2 linked regions of the Prochlorococcus marinus str. MIT 9313 genome follow. The protein of the gene in region 2 binds, or shares a complex with, the protein of the main gene of each other region. Links are inferred from orthologs where the notes say so. Each region holds a gene or a part of one and is shown on either strand. Other genes may lie near its edges.

What was found. Proteins that work in one complex are often made in the same cells at the same time.
Region 1: the proteins of accB (region 2) and accD are in contact, whole or in part, in a solved structure (PDB 8UXZ), measured with the Escherichia coli proteins. The link is inferred for Prochlorococcus marinus str. MIT 9313 from one-to-one orthologs.

Annotation. Positions count from the first base shown.
Region 1 is NC_005071.1:578,420-586,027, forward strand. What follows is about bases 3,112-6,064. They hold accD (acetyl-CoA carboxylase, carboxyltransferase subunit beta), read left to right. Parts: upstream 3,112-4,123; coding sequence 4,124-5,005; downstream 5,006-6,064. Other genes in these bases: AKG35_RS02805 (prepilin peptidase), read left to right, coding at 3,124-3,936; AKG35_RS02815 (hypothetical protein), read left to right, coding at 5,050-5,418; AKG35_RS02820 (Gfo/Idh/MocA family protein), read left to right, coding at 5,428-6,064. Also shown: lpxD (UDP-3-O-(3-hydroxymyristoyl)glucosamine N-acyltransferase), read left to right, coding at 1-627; leuB (3-isopropylmalate dehydrogenase), read left to right, coding at 665-1,738; AKG35_RS02800 (phosphoribulokinase), read left to right, coding at 1,836-2,738; more of AKG35_RS02820, read left to right, coding at 6,065-6,537; fba (class II fructose-bisphosphate aldolase), read left to right, coding at 6,658-7,608.
Region 2 is NC_005071.1:33,611-41,106, reverse strand. What follows is about bases 4,656-7,496. They hold accB (acetyl-CoA carboxylase biotin carboxyl carrier protein), read right to left. Parts: upstream 6,403-7,496; coding sequence 5,908-6,402; downstream 4,656-5,907. Other genes in these bases: AKG35_RS00150 (peptidylprolyl isomerase), read left to right, coding at 7,028-7,496; efp (elongation factor P), read right to left, coding at 6,402-6,962; pdxA (4-hydroxythreonine-4-phosphate dehydrogenase PdxA), read left to right, coding at 4,876-5,907; AKG35_RS00170 (hypothetical protein), read right to left, coding at 4,665-4,877; AKG35_RS00175 (SDR family oxidoreductase), read left to right, coding at 4,656-4,693. Outside these bases: AKG35_RS00205 (AbrB family transcriptional regulator), read left to right, coding at 1-489; AKG35_RS00200 (DUF6554 family protein), read left to right, coding at 552-998; AKG35_RS00195 (hypothetical protein), read left to right, coding at 976-1,389; AKG35_RS00190 (DEAD/DEAH box helicase), read right to left, coding at 1,326-2,954; AKG35_RS00185 (HNH endonuclease), read left to right, coding at 3,110-3,511; AKG35_RS00180 (hypothetical protein), read right to left, coding at 3,519-3,740; more of AKG35_RS00175, read left to right, coding at 3,773-4,655. UniProt on the Escherichia coli protein: This protein is a component of the acetyl coenzyme A carboxylase complex; first, biotin carboxylase catalyzes the carboxylation of the carrier protein and then the transcarboxylase transfers the carboxyl group to form malonyl-CoA.

The DNA.
Region 1 (7,608 bases), 550 kb from region 2 along the record:
GGTGCCTATAGCGTGGTCCATCCAGGCGTAGTGATTTACGAAGATGTGGTGGTGGGGGAAGCTAATGAACTTCATGCCAATGCTGTTCTTCAGCCTGGTTCCAGGCTAGGTCTGAACTGCGTTGTGCACTCCAATGCCGTTGTGGGATCAGAGGGTTTCGGCTTCGTACCTACCGCCAATGGATGGAGAAAGATGCCCCAAACCGGTTTGGTGGTTCTTGAAGACGGTGTAGAAGTGGGCTGCGGGTCGACCATCGACCGTCCATCGGTGGGTGAGACTCGCATCGGCGCTGGGACCAAAATTGACAACCTCGTGCAAATCGGCCACGGGGTGGTTACAGGCCAAGGATGTGCCCTTGCCTCACAGGTGGGGATTGCCGGCGGTGCTCGCCTGGGTGAAGGTGTAATCCTCGCCGGTCAGGTTGGAGTCGCTAATCGCGCTGTAATCGGCGATCGTGCCATCGCTAGCTCGAAGAGCGGTATTCATGGCGAAGTTGAAGCGGGGGAAGTTGTCAGCGGCTATCCCGCGATTCCAAATCGCCTCTGGTTGCGCTGTTCCGCCACCTTCAGCAAATTACCGGAGATGGCCAAAATGTTGAGGAAGCTGACAAGAGATACACCTCAGTAACCTCACAGGAGGCACAAGCCATTTTGGAGTTCTCCACATGCGCCAGCACCGCATCGTTCTGCTGCCTGGTGATGGTATCGGTCCTGAAATCACTGCTGTAGCAAAGCTTTTACTTGATGCATTAGGCCACCAACACGGTTTCAAGCTGAATTTCGAGCAACACCCCATCGGTGGGGTTGCCATAGACGCAAGCGGATCGCCCTTGCCCGCCAGCACCCTTGAGGCATGTCAAGCCAGTGATGCGGTGCTCCTTGCAGCAATTGGTAGCCCTCGCTTTGACGCCCTGCCCAGGGAGCAACGGCCGGAAACAGGCTTGCTATCCCTTCGGGCAGGACTGAAACTATTTGCGAACCTCAGGCCGGTGACGATCCTGCCGGCCCTGATCGATGCCAGCAGCCTGAAAGCAAATGTGATCAAAGGCGTTGATCTAATGGTGGTGCGTGAGCTCACAGGTGGGATTTATTTCGGCCAACCGAAAGGGCGGATTGAGGCCGATGGGGATGAGCGCGCTTTCAACACAATGACCTACTCCAGAACTGAGGTGGATCGAATCGCCAAGGTCGCTTTCGAGCTCGCCCGCGATCGCAGCGGAAAGCTTTGTTCAGTAGATAAGGCAAACGTGCTTGATGTCAGTCAACTGTGGCGTGATCGTGTCGATGCTTTGGCTGCCAACTATGGAGATGTAGAGCTCAGCCACATGTATGTGGACAATGCCGCGATGCAATTGGTGCGCAACCCCAGGCAATTTGACGTGCTGCTTACCGGCAACCTATTCGGAGACATCCTTAGTGACGAAGCAGCGATGCTTACCGGTTCGATTGGCATGCTGCCCTCAGCTTCGCTCGGCAGCGAAGGACCAGGACTGTTTGAACCGGTGCATGGCTCCGCACCCGATATTGCAGGACAAGACCTGGCCAATCCAATGGCAATGGTGCTTTGCGCAGCAATGATGCTGAGAATTGGCTTAAAGGAAAACGATGCCGCCAGGGCTCTTGAAGGATCAGTAGAGCGTGTTCTCGCGGCAGGTTTCCGTACAGGTGACCTCATGAGTGAGGGTTGTACCCAACTGGGCTGCGCAGAGATGGGTGAGCAATTGCTGCAAGCGCTTTAAAGGATCGAGAACTCTGATAAGCAAATGCTGATGTTGCCAAATTGAGCTGTTTGCTCCATGACCTGCCAAAATCTCTGGGCCTGTCCTGTCTGCGTCGATGTCGAAGCGTCACCCGGTTGTCGCCGTTACAGGGTCCTCTGGAGCCGGAACCAGCACCGTAAAGCGGGCCTTCGAACACATTTTTTCCCGAGAGAAAATCACGCCCGCCGTTGTGGAGGGCGATAGCTACCACCGCTTCGAGCGGATGGCCATGAAGGAAGCCATGGCTGACGCCTTGGCCAAGGGTGAAAACTTCTCCCACTTCGGCCCAGAAGCGAACTTATTCGACAAGCTGGAAGAGCTCTTCCGCACCTACGGTCAAACAGGGGGTGGCAAGAAGCGTTATTACTTGCATAGCACTGAAGAGGCAGCAGAACATAACAGCCGCCTAGGCACGAAACTTGACCCCGGTCAGTTCACCCCTTGGGAGGAAATTCCAACCAACACGGATGTTCTCTTCTATGAAGGACTGCATGGTGGTGTCGTTGGTGATGGCTACGACGTAGCAGCCTGCGCCGACCTACTGGTTGGGGTGGTACCAATCACCAACCTTGAGTGGATACAAAAAATCCACCGCGACAATGCCGAGCGAGGCTATTCCGCAGAAGCAATTGTGGATACGATTCTGCGACGCATGCCTGATTACATCAACCACATCTGTCCACAATTCAGCCGTACAGACATCAATTTCCAGAGAGTGCCCACTGTGGACACCTCGAACCCATTCATTTGTAGGAACATCCCTACGCCGGATGAAAGCTTTGTGATCATTCACTTCCGCAAAGGTGCTCGCGAAAAATGGGGCATCGACTTTGGAGATCTGCTCAACATGATTAATGACTCGTTTATGTCGAGTCCGACAAGCATCGTGGTGAACGGAGGCAAGATGGGTTTTGCAATGGAATTAATTTTGACCCCGATCATTCATCGCCTGATTGAAGACAAACACAAACTCTCATAAACAAAATAATTTAGTTACCTCAAGAAGCAACTATGATGGGATTATCTGAGTAATCAGTTAATCCTATTTCTATTTCCAACCTCTCATTTGTAATTGCAACAGCCGCTTCCCGATCAACCGAGGCAGCACGCTGCGATCGGTTCAACAGCGGCCAACTGATTGAGAAAGCACGACAAATTTATTTCAACTATCTCTCCAACACCATCACTGGTACGGAACCCATTGGTGTTGTTCTGAATGAAAACAATGGGAAAGGACGCGTTGTCTTTGATCTTCCGGTTCTGCTTCCAAAAGAAAAATTTCTCAAGCTAGAGCTCCTGCGCACCCTCCCGATGCGCTCCCGTCAAACCCGTGCAAGAACCATCGCCATCTCTAGGCGCAGCTAATGCTCTGGATCTATCTAGCGATCATCGGAGCTTGTATGGGCAGCTTCATCAATGTGATGGCTTGGCGGCTTCCACGAAAGGAATCATTGATTTGGCCTGGTAGCCATTGCCCACGTTGTGGATGTGGTGTGCGTTGGCACGACAACATCCCAGTACTCGCATGGATTCAACTGGGCGGTCGCTGTCGTGATTGCAGAACCACCATTCCAGTGCGTTATCCAGCGGTGGAGAGTCTCAGCGCCGGGCTTTGGGTATCGGCTGCCTTGGCAGCTCCAACCAGCATGGGCGAGTTGTCTTCCTTGTTCAATCTCTTTGCTGGAGTCGTGCTTGTCAGTGTGCTGTTGCCACTGGTCCTCATCGACCTCGATCACATGTGGTTGCCTGAACCACTTTGTCGGGCTGGCCTTTTGTTAGGCCTGGCGTTCACCGCGACAGCGGCAGTTTCACTCGGCTGGAGTAAGGGATCAACCCTGCTACTCGACCATTTACTAGCAGCAGCAGCAGCCTTAATTGCGATGGAAGGGCTTAGCTTCCTTGCCAAAAAGCTGATTGGTCAGCCGGCCCTTGGGCTTGGTGATGCCAAATTGGCGGCCATGGCTGGAGCATGGTTAGGACTGAATGGGGTGGCTATGGCCATGACCCTGGCCATCATCAGCGGCGCAGCGGTTGGTCTCATCGGTCGGCTTGCTGGTCAGCTACAACCTCGCCAGCCTTTTCCCTTCGGGCCTTTCATTGCCTTTGGGGTCTGGGGTGTATGGCTTTGTGGATCAGATTGGTGGTGGCAACATTGGCTCAACCTAATGGGTCTTTAATAGACCAACTGCTGCTAGAAAAAAATGCCAACTGTCAGTGAATCAAGCGCGCTTTAGATTTGGATGAATCACCACTTCTTAATTTGCGGTATTGGACATAAGCATGGACACTTGATCCATCCTTATGACTGCCCGAGAAGCCTTGTGCCAGTTGAGAAGTCACCCGTCCTCACACTGATTTAAAAGGATGAGTTTATTCGACTGGTTTGCTGATCGTCGCAAGGGTCAGTTCGTTGGCAAGGTGAGCCAGGAAACTGAAGAAAGCGATGGCCTTTGGGTCAAATGCCCCGAATGCGGTCAGGTGGTTTATCGCAAGGATCTTCATGCCAATGCAAGTGTTTGTTCCAACTGCGGTTACCACCACCGCATCGATAGCGACGAAAGGATCGTCCTGATTGCTGATCAAGGAAGTTTTAAATCACTGGATCGCAACCTCAGCCCTACAGATCCACTCGGATTTAAAGATCGCCGTGCCTATGCCGATCGACTTAGAGAAAGCCAGGCCTCAACAGGCATGAAGGACGGGGTCGTCACAGGTCTTTGCCAAGTCGAAGGAATGCCGATGGCCATGGCGGTGATGGATTTCCGCTTCATGGGCGGTTCTATGGGATCAGTTGTTGGCGAAAAGATCACCCGACTGGTGGAGCGGGCAACAGCCCAAGGTCTACCCCTCTTGATTGTCTGCGCTTCAGGCGGAGCTCGAATGCAAGAAGGTATGCTCAGCCTGATGCAAATGGCCAAGATTTCCGGTGCTCTTGAACGACATCGAGAGGCTGAATTGCTCTACATGCCACTACTCACTCATCCAACTACCGGTGGTGTGACTGCAAGTTTTGCCATGCTTGGTGATCTAATTCTGGCGGAACCGAAGGCTCTGATTGGCTTTGCTGGACGCCGGGTCATTGAGCAGACCTTGCGGGAAAAACTACCCGACAATTTTCAGACTGCCGAATATCTGCAAGAGCATGGCTTCGTAGACACGATCGTGCCTCGAACGCAACTTCGTAAAACGCTGGCCTCACTCTTGCTGCTGCATGGCTGTAAAGCGAAAAAGGCCGCGGGTAAATGAGCAAATCTCTATTCCGATTCTGCCTCTGGCTAGGTCAGGGTTTCATGCTCCTGCTGCTAACCCTTTTTATTCCTTACGGCTTTCTCGAAGTAGAAATCGCAAGCGCTGGCCCAGTCGAATGGAAGGAAGTCCCCGCTACTGAAGCTGGACAGCAATGGTGGGATATAGGCAGCCTTCATTACGACAAGGATGGCAATCTCAGCGTGCTTAGTCGCTTTACTCCAGCGCTCAGAGAAGGCGAGAAGCAACAAAATGGCAGCCTCTATTTGATGCATGTGGATTGCGATCAAAAGCTCTTCAGGGATACCTCGGTGAATGGTTTGCATCGTTTCCGCGCAGAATGGAAACCCTCTGATGGCGATGAGCTCATCGATGCAGTCATCGATGAGGTTTGCACTGCAGAGGTGACGTAAAAATCAATCATGAATCCAATTCGTCCACCAATTGGTGTTGCTATTGCCGGCCTTGGCTTCGGTGAAAGCGTTCATCTTCCGGCACTAAAAGCCAATCCAGACCTACAGCCTGTTGCCCTATGGCATCCACGCAGAGAGCGACTAGAAAAAGCTTCTAACCAGCATGAACTTATCGGCTATAGCGATTGGTCAGCCCTATTGACTGATCCAAAGATCGAGGCCGTGATTCTGGCAACACCACCAGGCCCGCGTTTTGAATTGGCGCTCGAAGCATTGAAAGCTGGAAAACATTTGCTTCTGGAGAAACCCGTGGCGTTGCATGCCGATCAAGTCGCTGAACTGCAACGACTGGCCATCAAGCAAAGATTGAGCGTGGCCGTGGACTTTGAATACCGTGCTGTGCCGTTGTTTATGCAAGCCAAGCGTTTGCTTGATCAAGGGATCGTGGGAACGCCATGGCTGGTGAAACTTGACTGGTTAATGAGTAGTCGCGCCAATGCTTCAAGACCATGGAACTGGTATTCCCAATCCGAGGCAGGTGGCGGCGTGATTGGGGCGCTAGGCACTCATGCCATGGACATGCTGCATTGGTTGTGTGGGCCAACTCGCCAGGTGAGTGCTCTGCTATCCACCTCGATTCAAACAAGGCCTGATCCATTTAGTGGCGAACTGCGTGATGTGAGCAGTGAAGACGTCACCCTGGCTCAGTTAAAGCTGGGTGGAAATGAGAGGCCTGAAATACCTGCACAGGTGAGCCTCACGGCAATTGCCCTCCAGGGAAGAGGGTGCTGGCTGGAGATCTACGGCAGCAACGGCAGCCTCTTGCTTGGCAGTGACAACCAGAAAGACTATGTGCATGGCTTTGGCCTCTGGGCAGCAGCTGCCGGTGAGCCACTTCGCAGCATTAGCGCTGATTTGGATCTAGCGTTCCCTACCACATGGACTGATGGTCGCATCGCCCCTGTAGCGAGGCTTCAAGGCTGGTGGGCCGAGAGCATGCGCAGTGGCCAGCCAATGCTGCCAGGCCTTGCGGAAGGATGGGCCAGCCAACACGTATGCGACAAAATAAGGGATTCAGCTAGATCAGGACAGCGACTTGAAATCCAATCGACACTCTGAAAATAAATAAGCCTGATAGGGATAGGTGACAGTTCTGACCATCGTCTTATAAAGTCCGGGGCCGCAGGTCCAGGACTCTTTGCTTGAGAACTGGCCCCTACTGACACTACGGAGATCTCTATGGCCCTCGTTCCGCTAAGGCTTCTGCTTGACCATGCCGCAGAAAACGGCTATGGCATCCCTGCTTTCAATGTGAACAACCTCGAGCAGGTGCAGTCCATCATGGAAGCGGCTTACGAGACTGATAGCCCCGTGATCCTGCAGGCCTCCCGCGGTGCTCGAAGCTACGCAGGTGAAATCTTTTTAAGACATCTGATCATCGCCGCCGTTGAGACTTATCCAGACATCCCGGTTGTGATGCATCAAGACCACGGGAATAGCCCCTCAACATGCTTTGGTGCTGCAGCCAACGGGTTCACCTCTGTGATGATGGATGGTTCTCTTGAGGCAGACGCCAAGACACCTGCCAGCTACGAGTACAACGTTGCTGTCACAAAAGAAGTCGTAGGCGTGGCCCATGCCATTGGCGTAAGCGTGGAGGGTGAACTGGGCTGCCTGGGCTCCTTGGAAACAGGTATGGGTGAAGCCGAAGACGGCCACGGATTTGAAGGCAAGCTCGACCACAGCCAACTGCTCACCGACCCAGCTGAGGCCTCCGACTTCGTCGCTAAAACCAAAGTTGACGCTTTAGCAATCGCGATTGGAACCAGCCACGGCGCCTACAAATTCACGCGCAAACCCACTGGTGAAGTATTAGCGATCAGTCGAATTGCAGAAATCCATAAGGCCATCCCTAACACTCATTTAGTGATGCACGGTTCCTCTTCCGTTCCCCAGGAATGGCTGCAAATGATCAATAAATACGGAGGTGCAATCCCTGAGACCTATGGCGTTCCTGTCGAAGAGATCCAAGAAGGGATTCGCAATGGCGTGCGTAAGGTCAATATCGACACCGACAATCGCCTGGCTTTCACCGCTGCTGTGCGTGAAGCTTCTGTCGCTGATCCTGCCAACTTTGATCCACGCCACTTCAACAAACCTGCGCGTAAATATATGAAGCAGGTCTGTCTT
Region 2 (7,496 bases):
TATCTCATGGCAGGAACAGCATTGGGTCTGCTGACATTGCGCACTGGCATTCCAGCAGCACCCCTTGCAGGTGCTCTTTTAGGTGCAGGGCTCGTGAGCATGACCGGTCGCCTTGATGTTGCTGAATGGCCCTCAGGAACACGCACCGCAATTGAAATCGCCATCGGCACGGTGATCGGTACCGGCCTGACCAAAAGCTCCCTAGGGGAGCTGCAAAACCTCTGGAAACCAGCCCTACTGATCACTCTGACCCTTGTACTTACTGGGATAGTGATCGGTCTTTGGAGCAGTCGATTACTAGGTATTGACCCTGTGGTTTCTCTCCTCGGCGCTGCCCCAGGAGGCATCAGTGGCATGAGTCTGGTAGGTGCGGAATTCGGCGTCGGTGCTGCAGTCGCCACCCTGCATGCTGTGAGATTAATCACCGTACTTTTGGTACTACCGCTTCTGGTGAAGCTATTGGCCCCATTAGGACTCATTGATTCCTGATTAAACCTGGACAGGACAGTTTCAATCGATAAGTTGATCAATACTGTGTTGACTTGCAAGCGATGAATCGAAATCGAAATCGAGTTGCCCTTTCACTCACACTGCTAGGCCTTGTGGGAATCAGTCTTTCTGCCACAGCTGCCCAGTCAGCAACAACTGATGCCGCAAGCAAAGGAGCCCAGATCTACTGCTTCATGCGTAGTAATGGCAATAACCATGAGGTGAGCTGGACTGCCTCTTATGCCCTAATCAAACGCCAGGGAAATAGCCTTTTCAAGACCTCACCAAAGCATGCTGCCGTATTAATTACTGAAGCAGTGGTCAATGAACCCAGCAATTATCCAAACTGCGGTCAATACCTTGGTGATCTCTACGGAGGTAACAAAGGCTCTTCATCTGGAGCTGATCAAGTAAGTGGTGATGAGACTGTCATCGACTCCTATAGCTCTGGTAATACCAACACCACCACTCCTTCAAGTACAGATCATGAGCAGCACTACAGCTATTAAATTCCCTCGCTTCCTTGCCAAACTATGTCTGAGCGGATTGCTGCTTTCCGGTCTTAGCTGCAACAGTCGCTCAGCACCAACCAATCCATCTGCTGAATCGAATATCTCGTCCCAAGCTTGCTTGGAAAATCTTGACCTCAAAGGACTCGACCAAGCCCTACTGCGCTGCAATAGCGTAGTGAACCAACATCAAAACGACCCTGAACCACTCAACGACCGGTCACTGATCTACACCCTGCTTGGCCAAACCAATTTGGCTTGTCAAGATGTCTCCAAAGGCCTAAAGCTTCTGAATCAACAAGGCACGTCAGCTGATCCGATGGTGCGTCACGAACTAACCGTGCGTAAAGACTCCTGCATGCAACATCTCAACATGACTGGCAAAGGCTGACGCTTGAGTCCAACACGACGAGAACCAAGCAATACCTCAATCCGCTCGGCCTTACTTGCTATCAGAGAATCCACCAGCTGATCTGCAAAACCCAGTTGGAACCAGTGACTCGTGAGTCCACCATCCATCCCCAATCGATGGCAACGATCCTCAGCCTGATCCACATCACCAGGTGTCCAGTGACGTTCAAGCAAAACCACATGCCTAGCGCGATGCAAGGTGTAACCAAGCCCGCCTACTGCATAGGTTGCCAACAAAAGGGAACTCATCCCTGATTGAAAACGATTCACAGCTTCTTGACGCTGGCCTGGACGCTGACGCCCAGTTAACAACTCACCCCCTAAGCGTTGCTGCAAAAGCAGCAAAGGACCAACAAAACTGCTGAAAAGGACAACGGCTTGCCCCTCAGCAAGAAGTGCTGCCACAACAGTCTCCACTGCTGGCAGCTTGAACTCCGCTGCAATCTGACGCAAAGCCGTAAGCACCGCCAGCGATTCCGCATCTGAACGCACCAAACCCTGCTGAACACGATGGCGATAGTTGTCAGTGACAAGAGCGAGACGATGGTCAAAACCACGAGACTCTGACTCTGTAAGAACAACCCGATGCTCTTGACGACGTTTTGGGGGCAAGCCAAGCAAAGTCTGCTTGCGTCGATGCAGAACCAATGGCCGTGTGAGCTTCCCTAGAGCATCGAGATCACTCGCACCACGTGAAAGCCAGCGTCGCTGTCCACCTTGATCTCGCCAGTAACCCTGACAAAAACGCTCTTCAAACTTGCGTTGATCTCGAGCCAAAGGATGATCAATGGCCGCCAGCAGTGGATAAAGCTGATCAGGACGACCATTTTTCATCGGCGTCCCGGTGAGTAACCAAATAGCCCTTAAACGCGGATGCCGCGCAAGCCTTAAAAGAGCCTGAGTTCGTCTTGACTTGATGGACTGGCCGAAATGCGCTTCATCCACCAACAGAAGCGTTCCCGCCGCCGGCAATTCCCTAGGCAAACGAGCCCAGCTATGGATGCACACCGGCAAATCAAGACTTGCAGCTTCGATACGCCAGTGGTCATGAAGACCCACCGGCGCCACCACCATGACCCGTACATCAGCACATCTCACCATCGCGCGAGCCGCCAAAAGAGAGGTAAGAGTCTTACCAAGACCCATTTCATCAGCCAAGACTGCACCGCGCCGCGCCAACAACCAACGGGCTCCAGAGCACTGATGCGGAAGAGGTCTACGACCATCTGTCAAAACAACCTCAAGGTCTGCATAGCTCACGAGATCGCGATGGGGCGGCATCGGTGGCAAAGGCTGTTCGAACCAACTCAGCCACTGAGCCAAGTCATCCTGCACCAAAAAACGTGAGCCAAACTGCCTCTGCAAATGTTGAGCCGCAACCAAAGGAAATTCCCAGCCCTGGCGAGTACCACGCCAAATTCCACGAGGCCTCACTTTGCGAAGCTGAGCCTGAGTGACCGCATCGAAAGGGAACGTCACCTTGACCAAACCCGCCGCAGTCAGACCCAAATAACAGCTGGAAGACGATTTAGGCGTGAACTTCACTGCTCAAGAGAACACCTAATTTACGCCCCATTGCCTTACTAGCAAGCGCGAAAGCAACCACTGTAAAAAGCAGCGCAAAGCAAGTCAAAATAGATATTTAGACACATTGACTCAAAGAGCATGCGCGGCACACTTCACAAAACCGAGAAACTCAGATGCACAATAGGGACGCGGTTTTCCTCGAAGATCTCTGCCCCAAATTACGTGTGCGAAGATGGAGAAAATCCCTTCACAACTATACCGCTCAAAGTTGTATCTATTGCGGCAAACCTTCTGAATCAATTGACCATATTTTGCCTCGCAGTCGCGGTGGCTTAAGTATTACTCAAAACTGCGTTCCAGCCTGTCTATCCTGTAACGGTCACAAATCAGATGCCGATGCCTTCGAGTGGTATAGGCGCCAACGTTTCTATGATCCGCGACGCGCAATGGCCATCCGCGCCTGGATGGATGGCGATCTCAGACTGGCTTTAAGGCTGCTTCAATGGACCCAAACCAACCATAGAGAAGCTCCTGTTATCAGCCAAGATGAAGAATGGATGCCCCAGCTGGCCTAAACCAATCTCACCAGACCTGACAGGCCACCACAGGGTGATGTCTTTGGCAAATAGAAGCCTGCTGCTCAGGTTGCTCCGGAGCCAGAAGCATCGCACCTGTCAACAAAGCCAAAGGCAAGACAAAATGAAAAGCCGAACTGATCTGCCGACCTTGAACGATCCTTGGACATGCCCGACGCGGCAGCATGGACACTGAAATCGCGGAAGCGCGCAAATAGGAGCTCGCCATGACCAAACCCAGAATATAATACATTTGTACTCATGCTCACAGAGCTTGTCAAGCGGAGTCCGCCTCTCCCCACCGGCTCAAAGTTGCTGGTTCTCGGTGGAGGATTCAGTGGCCAGCATGTAGTGGCTCTGGCGAGAGCACTTGGCAGCACTGCTATCTGCAGCCGCAGAGACATCAACAGCCCAGACGCAGACATCGCATTTGATAGTGCCACCAAGCTGTTGCCAGCCACAAAAGTTCTAGAAGGAGTCACGCATTTACTCAGCTGCATACCGCCAGCAGCCGATGGGAAAGATCCAGTACTGACATGCTTGGGCGACCAGCTCAGAGCGTTGCCATTGCAATGGGTTGGCTATCTCTCCACCACAGGGGTTTACGGAGATCGCCAAGGACGCTGGGTCACAGAAATCGATCACCCTCAGCCTCAACAAGCACGGAGCAAAAGAAGATTGGCCTGTGAAGAGGCCTGGCAAGCTTCGGGATTACCCCTGCAGATTCTGCGACTGCCTGGCATCTACGGACCAGGCCGCTCAGTGCTTAAAAACGTCAACACAGGTCAAAGCAGAATGATCCATAAGCCCAACCAAGTGTTTTCAAGAATTCATGTCGATGACATTGCAGGCGCCATCCTGCACCTAATCCAATGCGCTGCTGATGGACAGCGACCCATCGTGATCAACGTCACCGATGACCTGCCAACAGCTTATACAGACGTACTCGGGTTCGCCGCCCAACTACTTGGAAAGTCCTTACCCGAAATTGAGCCATTTGCAGTTGCCGCTGCACAGATGAATCCCATGGCACTCTCCTTCTGGCAAGAGAATCGCAGGGTCAGCAATCAGCTCTTATGCCGCGAGCTTGGCTATTCCCTGATGCATCCCAACTATCAATCCGGCCTTAGAGACTGTTATCTGGCAGAAGGTTTCAAGGTCTCACAGACGAATTTTCCTTAGTTGTTGAACGTTCCCGATCCGGACCACCAAGAATGAACTCGTTCCAATTAAAGGGCTTCTCTGGATCGATAAATGTCAACCCGGCATCGCGCAAAAACTGACTCCAATGCACCACCAACCAACCATTCCGCAATCCGGTACCAAGACCAAACAACAGCAAACCAAGCAGCAACCAGCGCATCATGGCTATGCCTTCTGAAGGCTTTGACGCTAATCAACTTATCGTTATCGCCATCGGCGATCCCGCTGGCATCGGGATGGAGGTCACCCTAAAGGCCCTCGCTTCACCAAGCTTGCCATCAAAGCTGCATCCCCAGCTGGTTGGCTGTCGAAAAAGCCTAGAACTGACCTATGCCCAATTACAAGCTCAAGGGATCTCTCCCCTAGCCAATCCAAAGAACCTCGACATCAAAGATCTACCCCTGCAGAGCACACTTCAGCCTGGATACCCCACAGCACAGAGTGGAGCCGCAAGCTTTCTATGGTTGACAAAGGCAACAGAACTCCTCTTGAAGGGTCGAGCCCGCGCCCTTGTTACCGCTCCTATTGCCAAGCAGGCCTGGCATGCAGCAGGCCATCACTATCCCGGTCAAACCGAACGACTTAAAGAACTGGTGGGAGCTGATCAAGCCTCCATGCTCTTCACCGCGATCTCACCTCATAACGGCTGGCGGTTCAACACTCTGCTAGCAACAACCCATATCCCGCTAGCAGCAGTCCCACAAGTGCTTACCCCTGAGTTGGTTAGAGCGAAGCTCAACGTACTCAAGGCATTCTGCCAAAGATTCAAAACCGATCCATCCATTGCAGTCGCAGGCCTCAATCCCCACGCTGGCGAGCAAGGCCAACTGGGCCATGAAGAGCTGAAATGGTTGATCCCAATGCTGAACAGATGGAAAACGGAGCACCCTGAGATCCAACTAGACGGTCCTTTACCTCCCGACACATGTTGGCTTTCAGCTGCAAAGGCTTGGCATGGCATCCCTTGCGCCCAAACCCCAGACGGGATCCTGGCCTTATACCACGATCAAGGTCTAATCCCAATGAAGCTGCTGGCTTTCGACTCGGCCGTCAACACCACCCTTGGGCTTCCATTTCTACGTACCTCACCTGATCACGGCACCGCCTTTGACATTGCCGGAAAGGGATGTGCCAGACCCGACAGCATGTTGGCCGCCCTAAAAGCCGCCTGGGAGCTCACGGAATCACGCTGATCAGCCAGGCTTAACACGCATCAAAACCTGACCGAACTCAACTGGCGTGCCGTTATCTACAAGGATTTCAACCACCTCGCCACTGACTTCAGATTCCAACTCATTCATCAACTTCATGGCCTCCAAAATGCACACGATCTGACCGACACCGATGCGACTACCAACTTCTACAAATGGGGATTCCCCAGGGCCAGGAGCACGGTAAAACGTGCCGACCATCGGTGCCGTTACCTCCAGGAAATCAGTTCTTGAACCTGGTACCGCTGGAGGCGGAGTCCCAGGTCCGACCATCTCAACTCTCGGTTCTGGAGCCGGTGAAGGCATCTCAACGGTCGAAGACAATGGCATCACCGGAGCCACCACTGCTGGTGCAGGGATGTTCCGCCTGACCTCTAGACGAAAATCATCTCCCTCAAGGCGAAATTCCTGTATGTCGCTTTCCGCCAAGGCTGCAAGCAACTGGTGCAGTTGATCATGATCGAGCTGCATAGCCATTAGTTCTCGCGACCGAGGTAGCTGTCGTTACGTGTATCGACTTTAATTTTCTCGCCCACAGAAAGAAACAAAGGAACCATCACCTGAGCCCCAGTCTCAAGGATGGCGGGCTTAGTGCCACCGGTAGCGGTATCACCCTTAACACCAGGATCAGTTTCAGTGATTTCAAGCACCACAGAATTGGGGAGCTCCACCTCAAGAGGATTTCCGTTCCATGAGACCACATTCACCTCCATCCCTTCCTTGAGGTATTTACGACTGTCACCAATCTGCTGCGCTGTAAGCCTGGTTTCCTCATAACTAGACATGTCCATAAAGACATAGTCACCGGACTCCATATAAGTGTGTTGAAGAGTCGACTTCTCAAGCAAGGCCTGCGGAAGCATCTCCCCAGCCCTAAAGGTTTTTTCCACCACGTTGCCGCTCTGCACCGCCTTCAACTTGGTACGCACAAATGCTGAACCCTTACCCGGTTTCACATGCAAAAACTCGACTACACGCCAAACAGAACCGTCTAATTCAATCGAGGTGCCAGTGCGGAAGTCGTTACTTGAGATCATTCCCGCTGAACGGATCAGATGGATCATACGGCTGTGCCAAAGTCCCAGCACAAGAAGAGTTCCACATGCCAAATACTCCTCTACTGACCAGCCTGATCACAGTGCTCGCAGTACTTTTACTGAATTGGGGTGATCCTGTTCTGGCTGCTCTGCCAGCTGGAAGTGCAGTGACCGATGGTGCCGCAATCCTGCGAAATGCCCTACCAATCGAACAAAAAGATCTCCGCCAAATGCAAGCCACCCTTGAGGCCACTAGCAAAGTGGTTGGGTCTTCAAAGGGCAATCGCTGGGTTGCGCTAAACGAAGCTGCTTCTTCTAGTCAGTTCCTAGTAATAACCCGCAAAAAGAGCATCCTCGCAGCCATCCCAGAAGCATCTCGAGAAAAGGGTGAAGCACTTTTGGAATCCTTGGGAAAAACGGTCCAGGCCCTGGGGGATGCAGCCAGTAATCAAAACGTAGATCGCTTCATCGACCTACGTCGCGAAAGTCTCAAGCAGATCGGTGATCTAGAAGCGCTATTGGTGAATGATTTTC